DNA from 2 places in the Lysinibacillus sp. EB271-A1-10B genome. Region 2 is predicted to be linked to the other one. Evidence: riboswitches for the same ligand, from Rfam matches in the RefSeq annotation. Region 2 holds a riboswitch; the other holds the start of a gene.
The links. A riboswitch is a leader RNA that binds a small molecule or an ion and turns the genes downstream of it on or off. The one in region 2 is predicted to bind cobalamin.
Positions count from the first base shown of each region.

Region 1: another riboswitch for cobalamin. It lies ahead of AC3WSK_RS22005 (FecCD family ABC transporter permease); the one in region 2 lies ahead of AC3WSK_RS07865 (energy-coupling factor ABC transporter permease).

Region 1 covers NZ_JBYTDL010000024.1:22,450-30,578, forward strand. The annotation lists gene AC3WSK_RS21980 (MarR family winged helix-turn-helix transcriptional regulator) at 1-376, shown strand, start outside; gene AC3WSK_RS21985 (ring-cleaving dioxygenase) at 427-1,404, shown strand; gene AC3WSK_RS21990 (nitroreductase family protein) at 1,499-2,116, shown strand; gene AC3WSK_RS21995 (NADPH-dependent FMN reductase) at 2,394-2,936, shown strand; gene AC3WSK_RS22000 (biotin transporter BioY) at 3,287-3,883, opposite strand; cobalamin riboswitch at 4,050-4,241, shown strand; gene AC3WSK_RS22005 (FecCD family ABC transporter permease) at 4,506-5,552, shown strand; gene AC3WSK_RS22010 (heme ABC transporter ATP-binding protein) at 5,559-6,353, shown strand; gene AC3WSK_RS22015 (DMT family transporter) at 6,735-7,049, opposite strand; gene AC3WSK_RS22020 (DMT family transporter) at 7,049-7,402, opposite strand; gene AC3WSK_RS22025 (TetR/AcrR family transcriptional regulator) at 7,473-8,051, opposite strand.
Region 2 covers NZ_JBYTDL010000004.1:101,262-109,390, reverse strand. The annotation lists gene AC3WSK_RS07880 (energy-coupling factor ABC transporter ATP-binding protein) at 1-714, opposite strand, end outside; gene cbiQ (cobalt ECF transporter T component CbiQ) at 711-1,484, opposite strand; gene AC3WSK_RS07870 (energy-coupling factor ABC transporter substrate-binding protein) at 1,488-1,760, opposite strand; gene AC3WSK_RS07865 (energy-coupling factor ABC transporter permease) at 1,762-2,508, opposite strand; cobalamin riboswitch at 2,656-2,840, opposite strand; cobalamin riboswitch at 3,065-3,247, shown strand; gene AC3WSK_RS07860 ((2Fe-2S) ferredoxin domain-containing protein) at 3,387-3,758, shown strand; gene cobJ (precorrin-3B C(17)-methyltransferase) at 3,763-5,433, shown strand; gene AC3WSK_RS07850 (sirohydrochlorin chelatase) at 5,448-6,320, shown strand; gene cobK (precorrin-6A reductase) at 6,317-7,078, shown strand; gene AC3WSK_RS07840 (precorrin-8X methylmutase) at 7,091-7,750, shown strand; gene AC3WSK_RS07835 (cobalt-precorrin-5B (C(1))-methyltransferase) at 7,750-8,129, shown strand, end outside.

The DNA.
Region 1 (8,129 bases), on a different contig from region 2:
GATTCAGGATGCAACAAAGAGAGATTTACTTCAATACGATTTAAATCAAACCGAATTTTCAGTACTTGAGTTTTTATATCACCATGGTGAGCAACCAATTCAAGTGATTGGAAAGAAAATTTTAATTGCAAGCAGTAGTATTACGTATGTTATTGATAAGCTCGAACAAAAAAGTTTTGTGTATCGACGAGCTTGCCCAAAGGATCGTCGTGTCACATATGTTTTATTAACATATGAAGGACAAACGTTGATGGAAGAAATATTTCCAAAGCATGAACAAAAAATTAATGAGATTTTTGAAGTATTAGATCAACAGGAGATGGACACAATGATCCTGTCTTTAAAAAAGGTTGGTTTAAACGCAGTTGAAAAATAAAAAATTTTACGTATATATCTCGAATTCGAGATAAATAGGAGGAACATAAAATGAATCATTTAAAAGGAATTCACCACGTTACAGCTATTACAAGTAGTGCGGAAGAGAATTATAAATTCTTTACTTATGTATTAGGGATGCGATTAGTGAAAAAAACAGTAAATCAGGATGATATCCAAACATATCATTTATTCTTTGCAGATGATAAAGGTAGTGCTGGTACTGATATGACATTTTTCGATTTCCCAAACATCCCAAAAGGTGTGCATGGAACTAATGAAATTTCCAAAACTTCATTCCGCGTGCCTACAGATGCGGCATTGGACTATTGGGTAAAACGTTTTGATCGATTAAATGTTAAACATACAGGTATACAAGAGCAATTTGGCAAGAAAACTTTATCATTCGTAGATTTTGATGATCAGCAATATCAACTTATTTCTGATGAAAACAATACAGGCGTTGCATCAGGTACTCCATGGCAAGATGGACCGATTCCTCTTGAGTATGCAATTACAGGCTTAGGTCCGGTTTTTATAAGAGTTGCTAATTTTAAATATTTCAAAGAAATGCTAGAAAAAGTGATGCTCTTTACAGAAATTGCAGAGGAAGAGGATTTCCATTTATTTGAGGTTGGTGAAGGCGGAAACGGTGCACAAATCGTTGTAGAGTTTAACGCAGTTTTACCAGTAGCTCGTCAAGGCTTCGGTACAGTACATCATGCTGCATTCCGCGTAGATGATCGCGCTGTATTAGATGAATGGACTGAACGATTTGAAAGCTTTGGCTTCAATACTTCGGGTTATGTAGACCGTCACTTCTTTGAATCACTTTATGCGCGAGTTGCACCACAAATTTTATTTGAGCTAGCTACTGATGGTCCAGGATTTATGGGGGATGAGCCTTATGAAACATTAGGTGAAAAGTTATCGTTGCCACCGTTTTTAGAGCCAAAGCGTGCACAAATTGAAGAGCTTGTTCGTCCTATAGACACTGTAAGAAGTACGATTACGTTCGATAAAGAATAAGAGTAATATTTTTAATTCCATTCAGTAGAGAAACACAAGCCTCGCTGAATGGAAATTACATATTTTTGAAAGAAAATGATTGGAGGTCAATTGGATGGAATTTGCAAAGGTAATAGATAAGCGTCGTTCTGTGAATAATTTTATAGAGGGCATTAAAATGAGCGAAGAAGATATACGTCCCATTTTGGAGGATGTCAAACTTGCTCCATCTGCCTTTAATTTACAGCATACTAATTACATCGTTGTTTTAGATGAAGAAAAAAAAGAAAAAGTAAGAGAAGCGGCATATGGGCAGTATAAAGTGCACTCAGCCTCAGCGGTTATACTTGTTTTAGGAGATAAAGAAGCCTATAAAAATACTGCTAACCTTAGTCAAGGGATGGTAGACTTAGGCATTATTAATGCTTGTGAGTTAGAAAATCTTGTCGAAGAAAATACAAAATTTTATGAAGAGCGCGGCGAGGAGTTTAAGAAAGCGGAAGCCATTCGTAACGCTTCACTTTCAGCTATGTTATTTATGTTGGCAGCCAAAAATCGTGGATGGGATACATGTCCAATGATTGGCTTTGATCAGCAACAAATGAGAGCCCTTTTTAATGTTCCGGAAACACAAGAAATTGCGCTAATGATTACAATTGGTAAGGAAAAAGAAAGTAGTCGTCGCTTGCGTGGTTATCGTAAACCAGTTGAAGAATTTGCAACCTATTATTAAAAGAAGCTGTATAAAATAGGGAGTTTCACAAATGGTAGGTTTGTGGCCAGTTGTGGGTTACTTTTGTTAAAGCGTATACTATGTAAATAAGTTGATTGGAGTGGAGGCTGGGCGACTTCTTGGGGATTAGCGTCACAGATGAGACCCTGGAGCGAGCATCGCGAGTGAAGCGGCTCATCGGACGCCCCCAGGAAAGCGCCCAGCCGGAACGGAAATCAACCACACGTTTTGGTGATGATCCAAATAATAAAGTAATGCACATTTAGGAGGAAATATTGTGAAAGTAGTAGCAATCGTAGGTAGTATCCGTAAAGAATCTTATAATCTGCAGTTAGCGAAATTTATTCAAAAGCGTTATGCGGAGAAATTAGATCTTGAAGTATTAAGCTTAAATGACCTACCAATGTATAACCAAGATATCGAAAATGAAGCACCGCAAACAGTATTAGATTTTAAAGCAAAAGTAAAAGAGGCGGATGCCGTTCTTTGGCTGACTCCAGAATATAATGGTACAGTGCCAGGTGTTATGGTTAACGCCATCGATTGGTTATCTCGCGTTGATAAAGTAATGATTGGCAAGCCATCATTCATGATGGGCGCATCAATGGGTAATTTAGGTACTGTTAAAGCACAATTACACTTAAGAGATATTTTATTCTCACCTGGAGTAAATTCACCATTGCTTAGTGGTAATGATGTTTATATCGGCGCAGTACACACTAAATTTGATGCTGAAGGCAATTTAACAGATGAGGGTACTATTAAATTCCTAGATGTAGTTATTGCTAACTTCTTAAACTGGATGAAAACATACGTTTAAAAATAAAAAACTGGAATCAGCACCGAAACGTGTGGATGATTTCCGTTCCGACTGGGCGCTTTGTTGCTGACGCTGCTTTCGCACAGAGTAAAGCTTCCTGGGGGCGTTCGATGAGCCGCTTCGCTTCGCTGCAGGGTCTCGGGCCAACACGATGTTGGTCACGAAAGCGTTATCACAGGATGTGATGCTTTTAGCTTTCGTTCCCCTATCGCTGATCCCCGAGGAGTCGCCCAGTCTACACTACAATCAACTATAAACGTTTTAACAAAAGTCATTTACAACTTTTGGTGATGAACCAAAAACTGTCCAATTAAGTATGTTATATACTTTTGGACAGTTTTTTTATCTCTTTATTTAATTGGAATTATTTTTAATACCTTTTGAAGACGGTATGCAAAAATACCCGCGAATATAGCTAAAATAATATCCTTTGGCAAAGGAGGCATCATCCAAAGCCATGCTATTTTATAAGTGAAAGCATCAGGCGCACTAGCCAATAGCTTATAGGCAAAGTACATCCAATTTGTCCCTAGTAAATAATTAATAGCAGTTGCAACTAATGCAGCAACTATATAGCTTTTCTTCGTTCCACTGCGTTCTACAATAAGCCCTGCGACAAATGCAGCTAATATAAAAGAGACAATGAAACCAAATGTAGGACTTAAAATTTGTCCAAAGCCACCGCTGAATCGTGCAAATACAGGTGCGCCTGCTAAACCGATGCACATATAAACAGTACAAGCGAGAGCCCCTTTTCTACTACCGAGAATAAGTCCCGCTAAAATAGCGAAAAATGTTTGCAATGTGATCGGTACGCCGCCTACAACCATGAAAGGTACAATGGACGTAATATTAGCTCCTATCATCATTAATGTTGAAAATAGTCCAATGTATGCAATATCTACTGTTCTTAATTTTTGATGTGTATGTTCCACAACGGTTGTCATTATTTCACCCCTAAAAAGTAAAGTTGATAATAATAGTGTAAAAAAATAAAGTTTTTGTGTCAACTTGATTGTTATTTCCGGTTAACGTAAAGGTGTTTTTTAACTTGATAAATGATTGATAGTATAGACTAACTATTGAAATATATGATAGAATTGTCATAATTTTAAATTATTCGATGCTAATGGTGTGACATCTTTTACAAAGTGTCACTTAAAAGGGAAGTCGGTGCAAATCCGACACTGTCCCGCAACTGTAACGAGGAGTTCTATGATGACTTAGCCACTGTTCTAGGATGGGAAGGCAATCATAGGTGCATTGATTCGAAGTCAGGAGACCTGCCATTTAGTTATAATTCCTGTAATGCCCACGAGGATGAAAGCGATTACGGACAATAGTAGAAGATAATCTAACTATGTTTAACTTCTTTAAGCGGGTGTCCAAACACACGCTGAAAGACGCGATTATGCCGAGGTTTAATTGATTCTAGGGTATTTCCATGCGCATGTGTATGGAATACCCTTTTTTCTTTCATTTATCTTCGTTCTGCTAATGTTAGCGAAGCATCAGCTACAATTACGGCTTGGTGAAATTGATGTTTAATGATTAGGAGTTAATAAACAGATGAATAGAAAATTTATGTTACTTTCAATGACCCTTTTTCTAGTACTTATAATTTCAATGACAATTGCAATTATGGTTGGATCGGTTTCCGTTACACCACTTTATGTATGGAAGGTTATCCTTTCTAAAATCCCTATTATACAAAGCTCAATCGTACAAGATTGGAGTCGCTCACAGGAAATTATCATTTGGCAAATAAGGGCTCCGCGTGTATTACTCGCTGCTATCGTCGGAGCAGGCTTGGCAATTGCAGGAGCAGCTATTCAGGCACTCGTTCGTAATTCAATTGCAGAACCATATATTTTAGGGATTTCTTCTGGAGCGACGGTTGGTGCCACGGCTGTCATCATTTTAGGTGCCTTTTCATTTCTGGGCGTTTATGCTCTGTCCGTATCAGCTTTTTTAGGCTCTCTCACAGCAATGGGGTTAGTTTTCTTCTTATCACATGTTGGCGGTAGAGTGTCCGTCTTTCGACTTTTACTTTCAGGGATGGCGGTGTCATTTATTTTATCTGCTATTTCAAATTTTATCTTAATGCTGTCGAAGCAAGAGGGGGGAATGAAGGCAGTCATGTTTTGGATGCTAGGAAGCCTAGCAGGTGCGAAATGGAGTATTCTTGTAATTCCTGCAGTCATTTTTATTGTAGTATTTGCCTTGTTATGGCTCAACTATCGCAGCTTAAATTTATTACTTCTTGGAGAAGAAGCAGCAGTTACATTAGGGGTTAACTTACAACAATTTCGAATACAGCTTATTTTATTAGTATCATTATTAACGGGTGTGCTGGTTGCTGTAAGTGGCTCAATTGGGTTTGTTGGTTTAATCATTCCACATATTGTACGGCTAATTGTAGGTTCAAATCATAAGTATGTCATACCGATTAGCGCATTATTAGGGGGGATCTTCTTAGTTTGGGCTGATGCACTTGCTCGAATATTAATTGCCCCTGAGGAAATGCCGATAGGAATTATCACGGCTTTTTGCGGAGGTCCATTTTTCATTTGGCTGCTACGTCGTAACAATTATTCTTTCGGTGAAGGAGATTAAAAATATATGACATTAGAAGCGAAACAAATATCATTCTCCATTTCTGATGAACGCATATTACATGAAGTAAATGTTCAAATAAAGGACAAGCAATTTGTTGGGTTGATCGGTCCTAATGGTAGTGGGAAGTCAACGCTATTAAAGAATATGTATCGTTTGTTAAAACCAGAAAGTGGAACAGTGTTATTAAATGAACAAGATATTCTAAAGCAATCGAGTAAAAATATAGCTAAAAATCTAGCAGTTGTGAGTCAAGAAACACCGGTCTTATTCGATTTTACAGTGCATGATTTAGTGAGTATGGGAAGAACACCCCATAAAAAACTATTGGAGCTTGATCAAGAGCAAGATTTTCAAATCGTAAAGGATGCACTGAAGCAAACGGGTATCGTTCATTTAGAGAAACGTAGCTATAGCTCTCTTTCAGGTGGCGAAAAAAAGCGTGTGATGGTTGCACGTGCCCTTGCTCAGCAAGCACAAGTGCTTATTTTAGATGAGCCAACAAATCATCTAGATATTCAGCATCAATTGCAGCTTATGGATCTAATCCAAACCTTACAATTAACAGTTGTTGCTGCAATCCACGATTTAAACATTGCGGCTATGTATTGCGATCAAATTTATGTTTTACAGCAAGGTCGAATTGTTTGTTTTGGCACGCCAGAAGAAGTACTTACACCGGCATTATTACAAGATGTATTTGGGGTTTATGCCGATATTCAAACACATTCACTGACAGGTAAGCCATATTTAACGTATATCCCAGAGCAATTCACGAAGGAAGCTTTAGAAACTACATAAAGTGATTGATATATCAAAGCCTATTATGTCAAAAAAATTAAGGTTGTAATTATGGTTTTTGGCAAAGCGAGGGGTTGATTTCCGTTCCGACCGGGCGCTTTGTTGCTGACGCTTCGCTTTCGCACAGTTAAAACATTTGTTGCTGCCCGCTTCGCTTTCGCACAGAGCAGAGCTTCCTGGGGGCGTCCGATGAGCCCCAAGGAGTCGCCCAGTCGTAACGAAGATCAACCACTGTATATAGTATATATCTTCTGGCCTGTCACTCTAATTAATAGTGATAAAATCCTCAAGATACACTATTTACATAGTTATAAAATAAAGTTTCAACGAAAAAGTTTATTTCAAAAGGCTTATTCACAGTATTAAAGAATTGAAGTCAAATTAAGATACTGCTTTTAAGCCTGCCACACCAATGATAATGGCGATGATACTAATAATTCGCGTCAGGTTTTTAGATTCACCGAAGAATATAATATTCACGAGAACAGCCCCAACTGTACCAATACCAATCCACACTACATAGGCAATGCTTAACTGTAGATAGTTAAAGGAGGTATATAAAAGCACAAAGGACATACCAAAGCCGCCAACATATATTAATAAATTACGTATAGTTTTGTTCTGACTATAAAAGCGTAAACCTACAACACCGATAATTTCTGAAATTGCGGCTAATAAAACAAGTAACCAGCCCATTATGCATTAGCTCCTTTCTTTTCATCATAATCTTTCGAAGGGTTATCAGCTAAATTAAGACCGATAACACCCAATACTAAAATGAACATGAAAATTCCTTTAATCGTATTAAACTCACCATCGAAAATAAAAATGTCCATTAATGTAGTACCAATCGCACCGACCCCTGCGAAAGTCGCATAAACTGTGCCAGTAGGTAGGTTTTCACAAGCCTTCGATAAGAAATGAAAATCCAATGCAATTAAGGACACAATAATAATCCAATGCCACCAAGCACCGGCAACATTAAAACCAAATATCCAAAACAATTCAAACAAACTAGTTAATCCAACATAAATCCAATCTTTTTGCATAGTTATTCCTTTCATTTATCCATGATTATGACTGACATTCAGTCATTTTTAGTGTAAAAGAGAACGTCACTTAGGCGTGACGTAAACCGAGTGCATGATGTAAAAAGTCGAGGAGCTCAAGCTTTTGAAGTCTAATTGTTTCTTCTTCACTGTCATCATACAAGTAAATTTGTTCAGCAGCAGATTCTACTAGACCGATGATAAGTTTAGAAGAACGTGTAGTGTTTAGAGATTCACGTATCGTTCCTTCTTGTTGAGCTTCGTATAAGAAATTATTCATCCATTCGTAATAGGGAGCATATATATTTTCCCATTCTTTCATATGCTCGGTTTGTGTAATACCAGCATAGATAAGTGCAAATACATCTCGATATTCCTCTGTTAGAGAAAAAACAATATCTACTAACTTTTCAAGCCGCTTTGCAAAAGGCTCCTGTGTTGAAATACCATCGTTTATATCAGCAATAATTTTCTCAACCATAACTTTTGCGATGGCAGGCATAACTGAAAGCCGTGATGGGAAATAAAGATAAAATGTCCCTTGCGCAATACCTGCAGCTTTTACGATATCTGAAACCTTTGTCTTTTCAATTCCTTTTTCACGAAAAACTTCAATTGCAGCTTGAATAATTTTCTCTTCTTTTGACATGGAATCCCTCGCTTTTAGCCTGCTTATTTATTATGTTACAAAATAGCTGAAATAAAGTCAATGAAAAATGACTGACAG
Region 2 (8,129 bases):
GGCTCTTTCAAGCAAATCTGCTTGAAAGAACAGTTCAACTGGATCGCCATTATAAATAATTCTCCCAGCTTCCATGACGACTATTTGATCTGCCCATTCATAGGCTAACGGGATATCATGAGTTGCTAGTAAAATGGTTCGTTCACCGTTTTCTAACGTAGCTAAATATTGTAAAACTTGTGCACTATAATAATTATCTAGTCCAGCGGTCGGTTCATCTAATAATAAAACAGAAGGTTCCATTGCAAGTACTCCTGCCATTGCGACACGTTTTTTCTGTCCAACACTTAAAAAATGAATCGGTTTATCGAGCAATGCTTCAACTTCGGTTTGAGCGATAGCCCATGCAATTTTTTCTTCAATTATTTCAGTTGTCCAGCCAAGATTCAGAGGTCCAAATGCAATATCTTGTTTAACAGTGCCAGAAAAAAGCTGGTTGTCTGCATCCTGAAAAACAATACCAACCTGTTGACGTAATTCTTTTAATGCTTTTCTACTATAGTTAAGTGCTTTGCCTTGAAAGGATATACTTCCAGCTGTAGGCTTCAAAATTCCATTTAAATGCTGGAATAAAGTTGATTTTCCAGCTCCATTATGACCAAGTAAAGCTATTTTTTTCCCTTTTGGAATTTGGAGTGTAATGTCTGTTAAAGCATGAGTTCCGTCTACATAAGTGTAGGATAAATGTGTTAATTCAAAGTACAAATCTGTCATGAGAAAAAACCTCCATAAATGATGAGGAGTATAAAAATTGCAACAATACCTAGCCAATTTTTCATGTTATAGGTAATCTCCTCCTGCCAATAGACCGTCTCGCCACCACGTGCTTCCATCGCATTGTTTAGTTCAAGACTACGTTGGAACATCTCGACAAATAAAGCGGCAATCAGCATGGAGACCGAGCGAAGCCACTGTATAGGGGAGCTGTACCCTAGACGAGCCTGCTGAGCAAGATGAATTTTTTGCATACTATCTAAAAAGATAAAAATAAAACGATACGTTAGTTCTACTAGCTCTATGAATAGAGTGGGCAGTCGCCATTGTCGCAGGACATAACAAATAGATTGGACTGATGTCGTAAGAATTAAAAAATACAAACAGCTTATACTGCCAAGGACGATGAAAAAAAGCTGTTGCGCTGTCACTAAGCTCGTACTGCCAACAAATATTGTCCAATGATGAAAAGAAAATGACCAAATAGTTGGAGGTAGTGTGCTTGTTGCTGGCGCTATAGAAATTAAAATGGATGCTAGACTCGAAAGTAAAAAAAATCCGGGTAGCAATAGTAATTTTGCGTAATATTTAGCTGGGATTTTTGCACCTAAAATGATAAAATCACTCATCACAATAAATGTAATGAGTGAAATTCGTTCATCTCTCATGATAAGCGACAATAAAAGCAATCCTAGGGATAACGTCATTTTTTCCAGCGGATGAACAGACGCTAGTTTATTCATATAAGCATACTTATCAATGAGTAACATCACTTATCCCTCTTTATGTTTACCACGCATTAAGCCGATGAAATAGCCAATAAATCCGGCTCCAATAGCAGCTTGTAGTGCGAATAATAAGCTTTCTATTTCACCACTTGGTGGCTCCCATAAGCTTTCAAACCAAGGCTCGTAGTTAGCATCTATTTCACCAATTGCTGCCTCCGCTTCACCATCAGCACCTTCAAAATCTGCGCCTTTTTGAATGAAGAGGGGAATGATTGCTAACAACACAACAATTGCTAAGAGCAGTAAATTTTTTTTCATGTTAGTGAGCCTCCTTTGCCGAGAAAACGCGTAAAGCTTTTAATTCACTCACATTGTATTTTTTCAAGAAATTCATAACGATCACTGTTAAAATGCCTTCACTAACAGCAAGAGGAATTTGCGTGAACGCAAAAATACTAGCAAACTTTGTGAATGAAGTCATAAAGCCTCCGACCTCAGAAGGGAAGGCAAGCGCTAATTGTACAGAAGTGACAATATATGTACCTAAGTCACCAAGCATTGCTGCTAAAAAGACGGCTACTGAAAATGATAATCCCATTTTTTGAGAACCCTTAAAAACATAATAAGCAATAATAGGACCAGCAATTGCCATAGAAAAGGCATTAGCACCTAAAGTTGTCAGCCCACCATGTGCTAAAAGTAAAGATTGGAATAATAATACGATTGTTCCGATAACGCTCATCGCTAATGGTCCAAAAAGAACTGTCCCAAGACCAACCCCTGTCGGATGTGAACAACTACCTGTTACAGAAGGGATTTTTAAAGCTGATAGTACAAAGGCAAAGGCACCAGATAGGCCTAAAATCATTTTTATTTCAGGATTTTCATCAATAGTTTTACGAATAGAACGTAATCCTAAAATAATAAATGGAATCGATAAGACCCACCAAAAAATCGCCCATTCAATTGGCAAAAAGCCCTCCATAATGTGCATCGCAAATGCACGGTCTGGTACGAATAAAAATGCCAATAAGAAATAACTAAGCTTCCAACCTGAGAATTTCAAAAATTTCTCCTCCTCACATTAAAATAGTTCGAATAGTATGCGATACGAAATCAAAAAAGCACTTCTCCAATTGTGGAAAAGTGCATAGCTAAAAATGCAAATAAAATTCTAATTTGCTCAGCCGCACACCTATCCTCGTAGGTTCAAACGATCACATATTTTTCGGCAGGTCTCCTGGCTTTAGTTCAACGTTTTATAGGCCTTCCCATCCTTTGGACAGTGACATTATCTATAAAACTCCCTAGTACAGTGGCGGGACCGCGCCGGACTTAAACCGGCTTCCCTTTTAAGCGAAATGATGAACAATTCGCACCGAAAAAAGATGAAGTTGTGATTTCACGACAAAGTGTAACATGAATTTCCATATATATGCTATACTTTTTAAGAAAAAATTTTTAATTGAGTGTCTATGTCGAAAATTCGGATAAATAGAAAAGGAATGTCATATTTTTCATTAAAAAATTACTGAAAATGTCACAAATTTAGAAAGAAATATTGAAATTTTAAAAAAATAAGCTATGATAGAAACAGTTTTTAATTTTACAAAAAAATAAATTCATATAAAACATCCATAAGTGCTTGAATATTTTCAAGATAATAGGGAAATCGGTGAGAATCCGATACAGCCCCCGCTACTGTAATAGCTGATGAAATCGCGGATGCCACTAGTGAGAACTAGGAAGGCGCGAAAGTAAAAGGAAGCTTAAGTCAGGAAACCTGCTTATGTGATAATGCATGCAAACTTTTCGGAGGGAGAAGTTGAAGCGAGAGCGAGTACCTGTATATATTCGTTTTTATTTGGCTTCTACTAAACCTTTACTCTTCGTCTAGAGTAAAGGTTTTTCTTTTTCCTAAAAGTAAATGAGGGGAGAAAAACTATGACAACTTGGAATTTAGAAGGGATGAAAACACATCTTTTTATATGCAATGGTAGTAGCTGTATGAAAAAAGATGCTGAGGACATTACTCAGGCAATTCGTGATGAAATACAGGTACTGGAACTTGATAAGGAAATACATACGACAAGGACTCGCTGTAATGGTAGGTGTAAAGATGCTTGTGTTGTCATTGCTTATCCTCAAGGGAATTGGTACCGCGTGCCGACAACAGAGCATGCGAAGGCACTCGTACAAGATTTAAATCATGAATCTTTACATAATGAGCATGTCTTTACTTTACGTGAAGGATCTTTACAGCGTACAGCACAAACAACAGCCATTAAAGGTATTGAAAAGGTGAAAGAGGGGTAGCAAAATGGCGCAAAAAGGTAAGATTTTCGTAGTTGGCTTTGGCCCTGGAGACTTTAAACATATTACGACTCGTGCTGTAGAGGCACTACAACAAAGTCATATGATTATTGGTTATAAAACCTATGTTGAGCTTATTCAAGATTTAGTTAGTGCAAAGTCGATTATTAGTACTGGTATGACAGAGGAAGTTTCACGTGCACAGGAAGCTGTACGTCAAGCAGAGGCTGGAAGTATCGTATCGGTTATTTCTAGTGGTGATGCCGGTGTTTATGGGATGGCAGGATTAGTGTATGAAGTATTAATCGAGCTAGGCTGGACGGAAGCCACTGGTATCGAAGTAGAAATTGTTCCAGGTATTTCTGCTATTAATTCGTGTGCAAGTTTACTAGGTGCTCCTATTATGCACGACGCTTGTACTATTAGTTTGAGTGACCACTTAACACCTTGGAATTTAATTGCTAAGCGGGTAGAAGCAGCGGCAATGGCGGATTTTGTTATTGCGCTTTATAACCCAAAAAGTGGACGTCGTACGAGACAAATCGTAGAGGCTCAACGAATTTTATTAGAATATCGTTCGCCCGATACACCGGTTGGCCTTGTGAAAAGCGCGTATCGTGACCGTCAGGAAATTACGATGACGACTTTAGCAGAAATGCTTGAACATGATATCGGCATGTTAACAACCGTTATTATCGGGAATTCATCAACATTTTTCTATGACAATAAAATGATTACACCACGTGGTTATCAGCGTAAATATACACTTGGAGAAGAAAAACAGCCGTTACGACCACATCAACGACTGAAGGAAGAAAATGAACCATGGGCAATGAATCAAGAAACCGGGGCAGCGCGAAATGATTTTGCAACAGATCCGAATGCCAATCGTATAAAGCCCAGTTTAGCTATAACATCACAACCAAAGCCTAAAAAGTCATCGCTTGAAATGGCAACAGCAGCTCTGGCAAAGGTGAAGGGAACTAGCGCTGTGAAAGTAACACCTAAGCTCGTTCAACAAAAAATCGAATCGGTTTTTGAATTAGCTGTTAGTCCTGGGGTAGCCAATAAGTTTTTTACGCCTCAACAAATGATGACATTAGCTGAGGTAGTTGGTGAGGAAGGAACGATGGAGTATACACCAGACCACCAAATTCATTTGAAAATTCCTACGTCCGAGCCAGGAGAGATTACAGCAAAGCTTCGCGAAGTAGGCTTTTTACTAACACCAATTGGTGACGTACTTTCGTTAAAGGCTTGTGATTTCTGTTATGGAGAAAAAACTGATTCGATTCCATATGCGGAAGAGATTCAAGAAAAGCTTGGTGGTATGTCGTTACCGAAAACATTGAATATTGGTTTTAATGGCTGTGGTATGGCGTGTTATCGAGCCGTATTTGATGATATTGGCATTGTTTATCGTAAAAGTAAATTCGATGTTTTTATTGGTGCCAAGCCGGTTGGTCGGACAGCACATGCGGCTCAGCCTGTTGTTGAAGGATTAGAGCCTGAACAGCTAATACCGCTTATTACCGACATTATCGAAGAATATAAAGCAAATGCACATCCAAATGAACGTTTGTTTAAATACTTCAAGCGTGTGAAAAAGATCCTACATTTTACGTATCAGGATATGTCTTCAAAAATAAAAGTTGAGCCAGCTCCATGCGGCGACTAGTGAGGGGTAATGAGATGAAAGCAATTTTATTTGTCGGCCACGGGAGCCGTTTAGAAGCAGGAAATGAAGAGGTACGCACGTTTATCGAGCAAATGAAACCTCGTATTGATGAGAATTTTTTAGTAGAAACATGTTTTTTAGAGTTTGCCTCGCCGAGCATTGAAGAAGGTATTACGAACTGTGTGAAGAAGGGCGCTACAGAGGTGCATGTTATTCCGATTATTCTTCTTCATGCTGGACATTCAAAAATGCATATTCCAGCAGAAATCGAACATGCGCGTGAGCATTATCCAAATATTACGTTCACATATGGTCAAACAATCGGTATCCATGAAGAAATATTTGCGATTTTAGAAGATCGTTTAGCAGAAATAGGCTTTAATGCTGAAGAAGAACATAAAGATACCGCGGTTTTATTAATTGCACGAGGTGGCAGTGACCCATATGCAAATGGTGATTTTTATAAAATTACACGCCTGTTATGGGAGAAACTCCCGGTTCAATATGTAGAAAGCGCATTTATGGGGGTTACAGATCCTCGTGTTGAAGAAGGAATTGAGCGCTGTGTGAAGCTTGGTGCTAAAAAAATCATTATGCTACCGTACTTTTTATTCACGGGTATCTTAATGGAACGAATGAATGGGATGTGTAAGCAATTTAACGAAAAATATCCTGACTGTGATATTCAAATTGCCAACTATTTTGGCTATCATGAGCGTTTACAAAATGTGTTATTAGAGCGAATTGAACAAGCTGTGAATGGTACATCAACAGGTATGCAAGATTTAGAGAACTATCGTGCTTATGCGGCAGCACATGGACATGCGCATCATCATCACCACCATGACCATGAGCACCATCACCATGAAGAGGAGCCAGTGCAATGATCTTCATGTTAGCGGGGACGAGCGATGCAAGGAATCTAGCACTTGAATTACAGTCAGCAGGTTACGCTGTGACAGCAACGGTCGTTACTGATTCAGCAGCCTCAAGCCTTGCAGAAGTAGGCCTACCACATTTAGTCGGTCGATTAACGGCTGAGGAAATGGCGACGATTATTACGGAGCAAGGAAACCGTTTAGTTGTAGATGCCTCTCATCCATTTGCTGAAGAAGCTTCAAAAAATGCGATGGCAGCAGCCGAGCAAGCAAATGTACCGTATATTCGCTATGAACGTGCCCACGAGCATTATGCACATCCACTTATTACGATTGTGAAAGATTACGAGGAGGCTGCCCACTTAGCAGCTGAAAAACGTGGTGTAATTATGCTAACGACGGGCAGTAAAACGCTAGCGTCCTTTACAAAGGTATTACATGGCTTAGAAAATACGCGAGTGATCGCGCGCATGCTTCCTCGACTCGATAATATGGAAAAATGCGAAGCACTCGGTGTGGCACAAAGAGATATTGTTGCCATACAAGGTCCGTTTTCAAAGGAATTAAACGAAGCACTGTTTCGTCAATATGATGTGACATTGATGATTACGAAAGAAAGCGGCAAGGTTGGCTCGGTGGATGAAAAGCTGGACGCTGCCCTTGCATGTGGCATTGAAACGATTTTAATTGCAAGACCAAATATCAAATACGGACAGCAATATTCTACATTTGAAGATGTATTGCAAGCTGTACAAAACACACATTAGGAGGCATTTTAGATGGACTTTAAAACAGATTTCAAACCATTAACAGTAGACCCGGATAAAATTTACGATTACAGTTTCTCAATTATTGCAGAGGAAATGGGCGAGCATAATTTCTCAGAAGACGAGTGGAAAATTGTACGCCGCATCATTCACGCTTCTGCTGACTTTGAATTAGGACGTAGCGTTATTATTACACCGGGAGCGATTGAAGCAGGTATTAAATCAATTCTTGCAGGTCGCCATGTCATTGCAGATGTGCAAATGATTGAAAGTGGTTCAGGGAAAAAACGTTTCCAAAAGCATGGTGGCGATTTACACTGCTATATTGCAGATGAAGACGTTTCAATTGAAGCGAAAAAACAAAACACAACACGTGCGATTATCTCTATGCAAAAGGCTGCTAAATTACATGAAGGTGGTATTTACGCAATTGGTAATGCGCCGACAGCATTGCTTGAATTAATTCGTTTAATTAAAGAAGGTTTAGCGAAACCAGATTTAATTATTGGTATGCCAGTTGGCTTCGTTTCTGCTGCTGAATCGAAGGAAGAGCTATTAAAAATAGAAGGTATTCCGTACATTACAAATGTTGGTCGTAAAGGCGGTAGTACAGTGACGGTTGCCGCATTGAATGCTGTCTCACTTTTAGCGGATGAACAGGCGAAAAAATAATGGAGCGGAAGCCTAAAAAGGATCCAAAAGACATGCGTCACGGTTATACAACGGGATCCTGTGCGACTGCAGTTACAAAGGCTGCATTACTTGCCTTAATTACAAATGAAGAGCAAGAAACAAGTACCATTCATTTACCAATTGGGCGAGATGCAACCTTTACGATAGAAAAATGTACATTTCAGAACGAAGCTGTAAGCTGTGAAACGATTAAAGATGCTGGTGATGACCCAGATGCAACCCATAAAGCACTCATTGTTGGCACAGTAAGCTGGGCGGATAGTCCAGGTATTCATCTAGACGGTGGAATTGGTGTCGGGCGCGTAACAAAGCCCGGCTTACCAGTACCTGTCGGAGAAGCAGCTATCAATCCAGTACC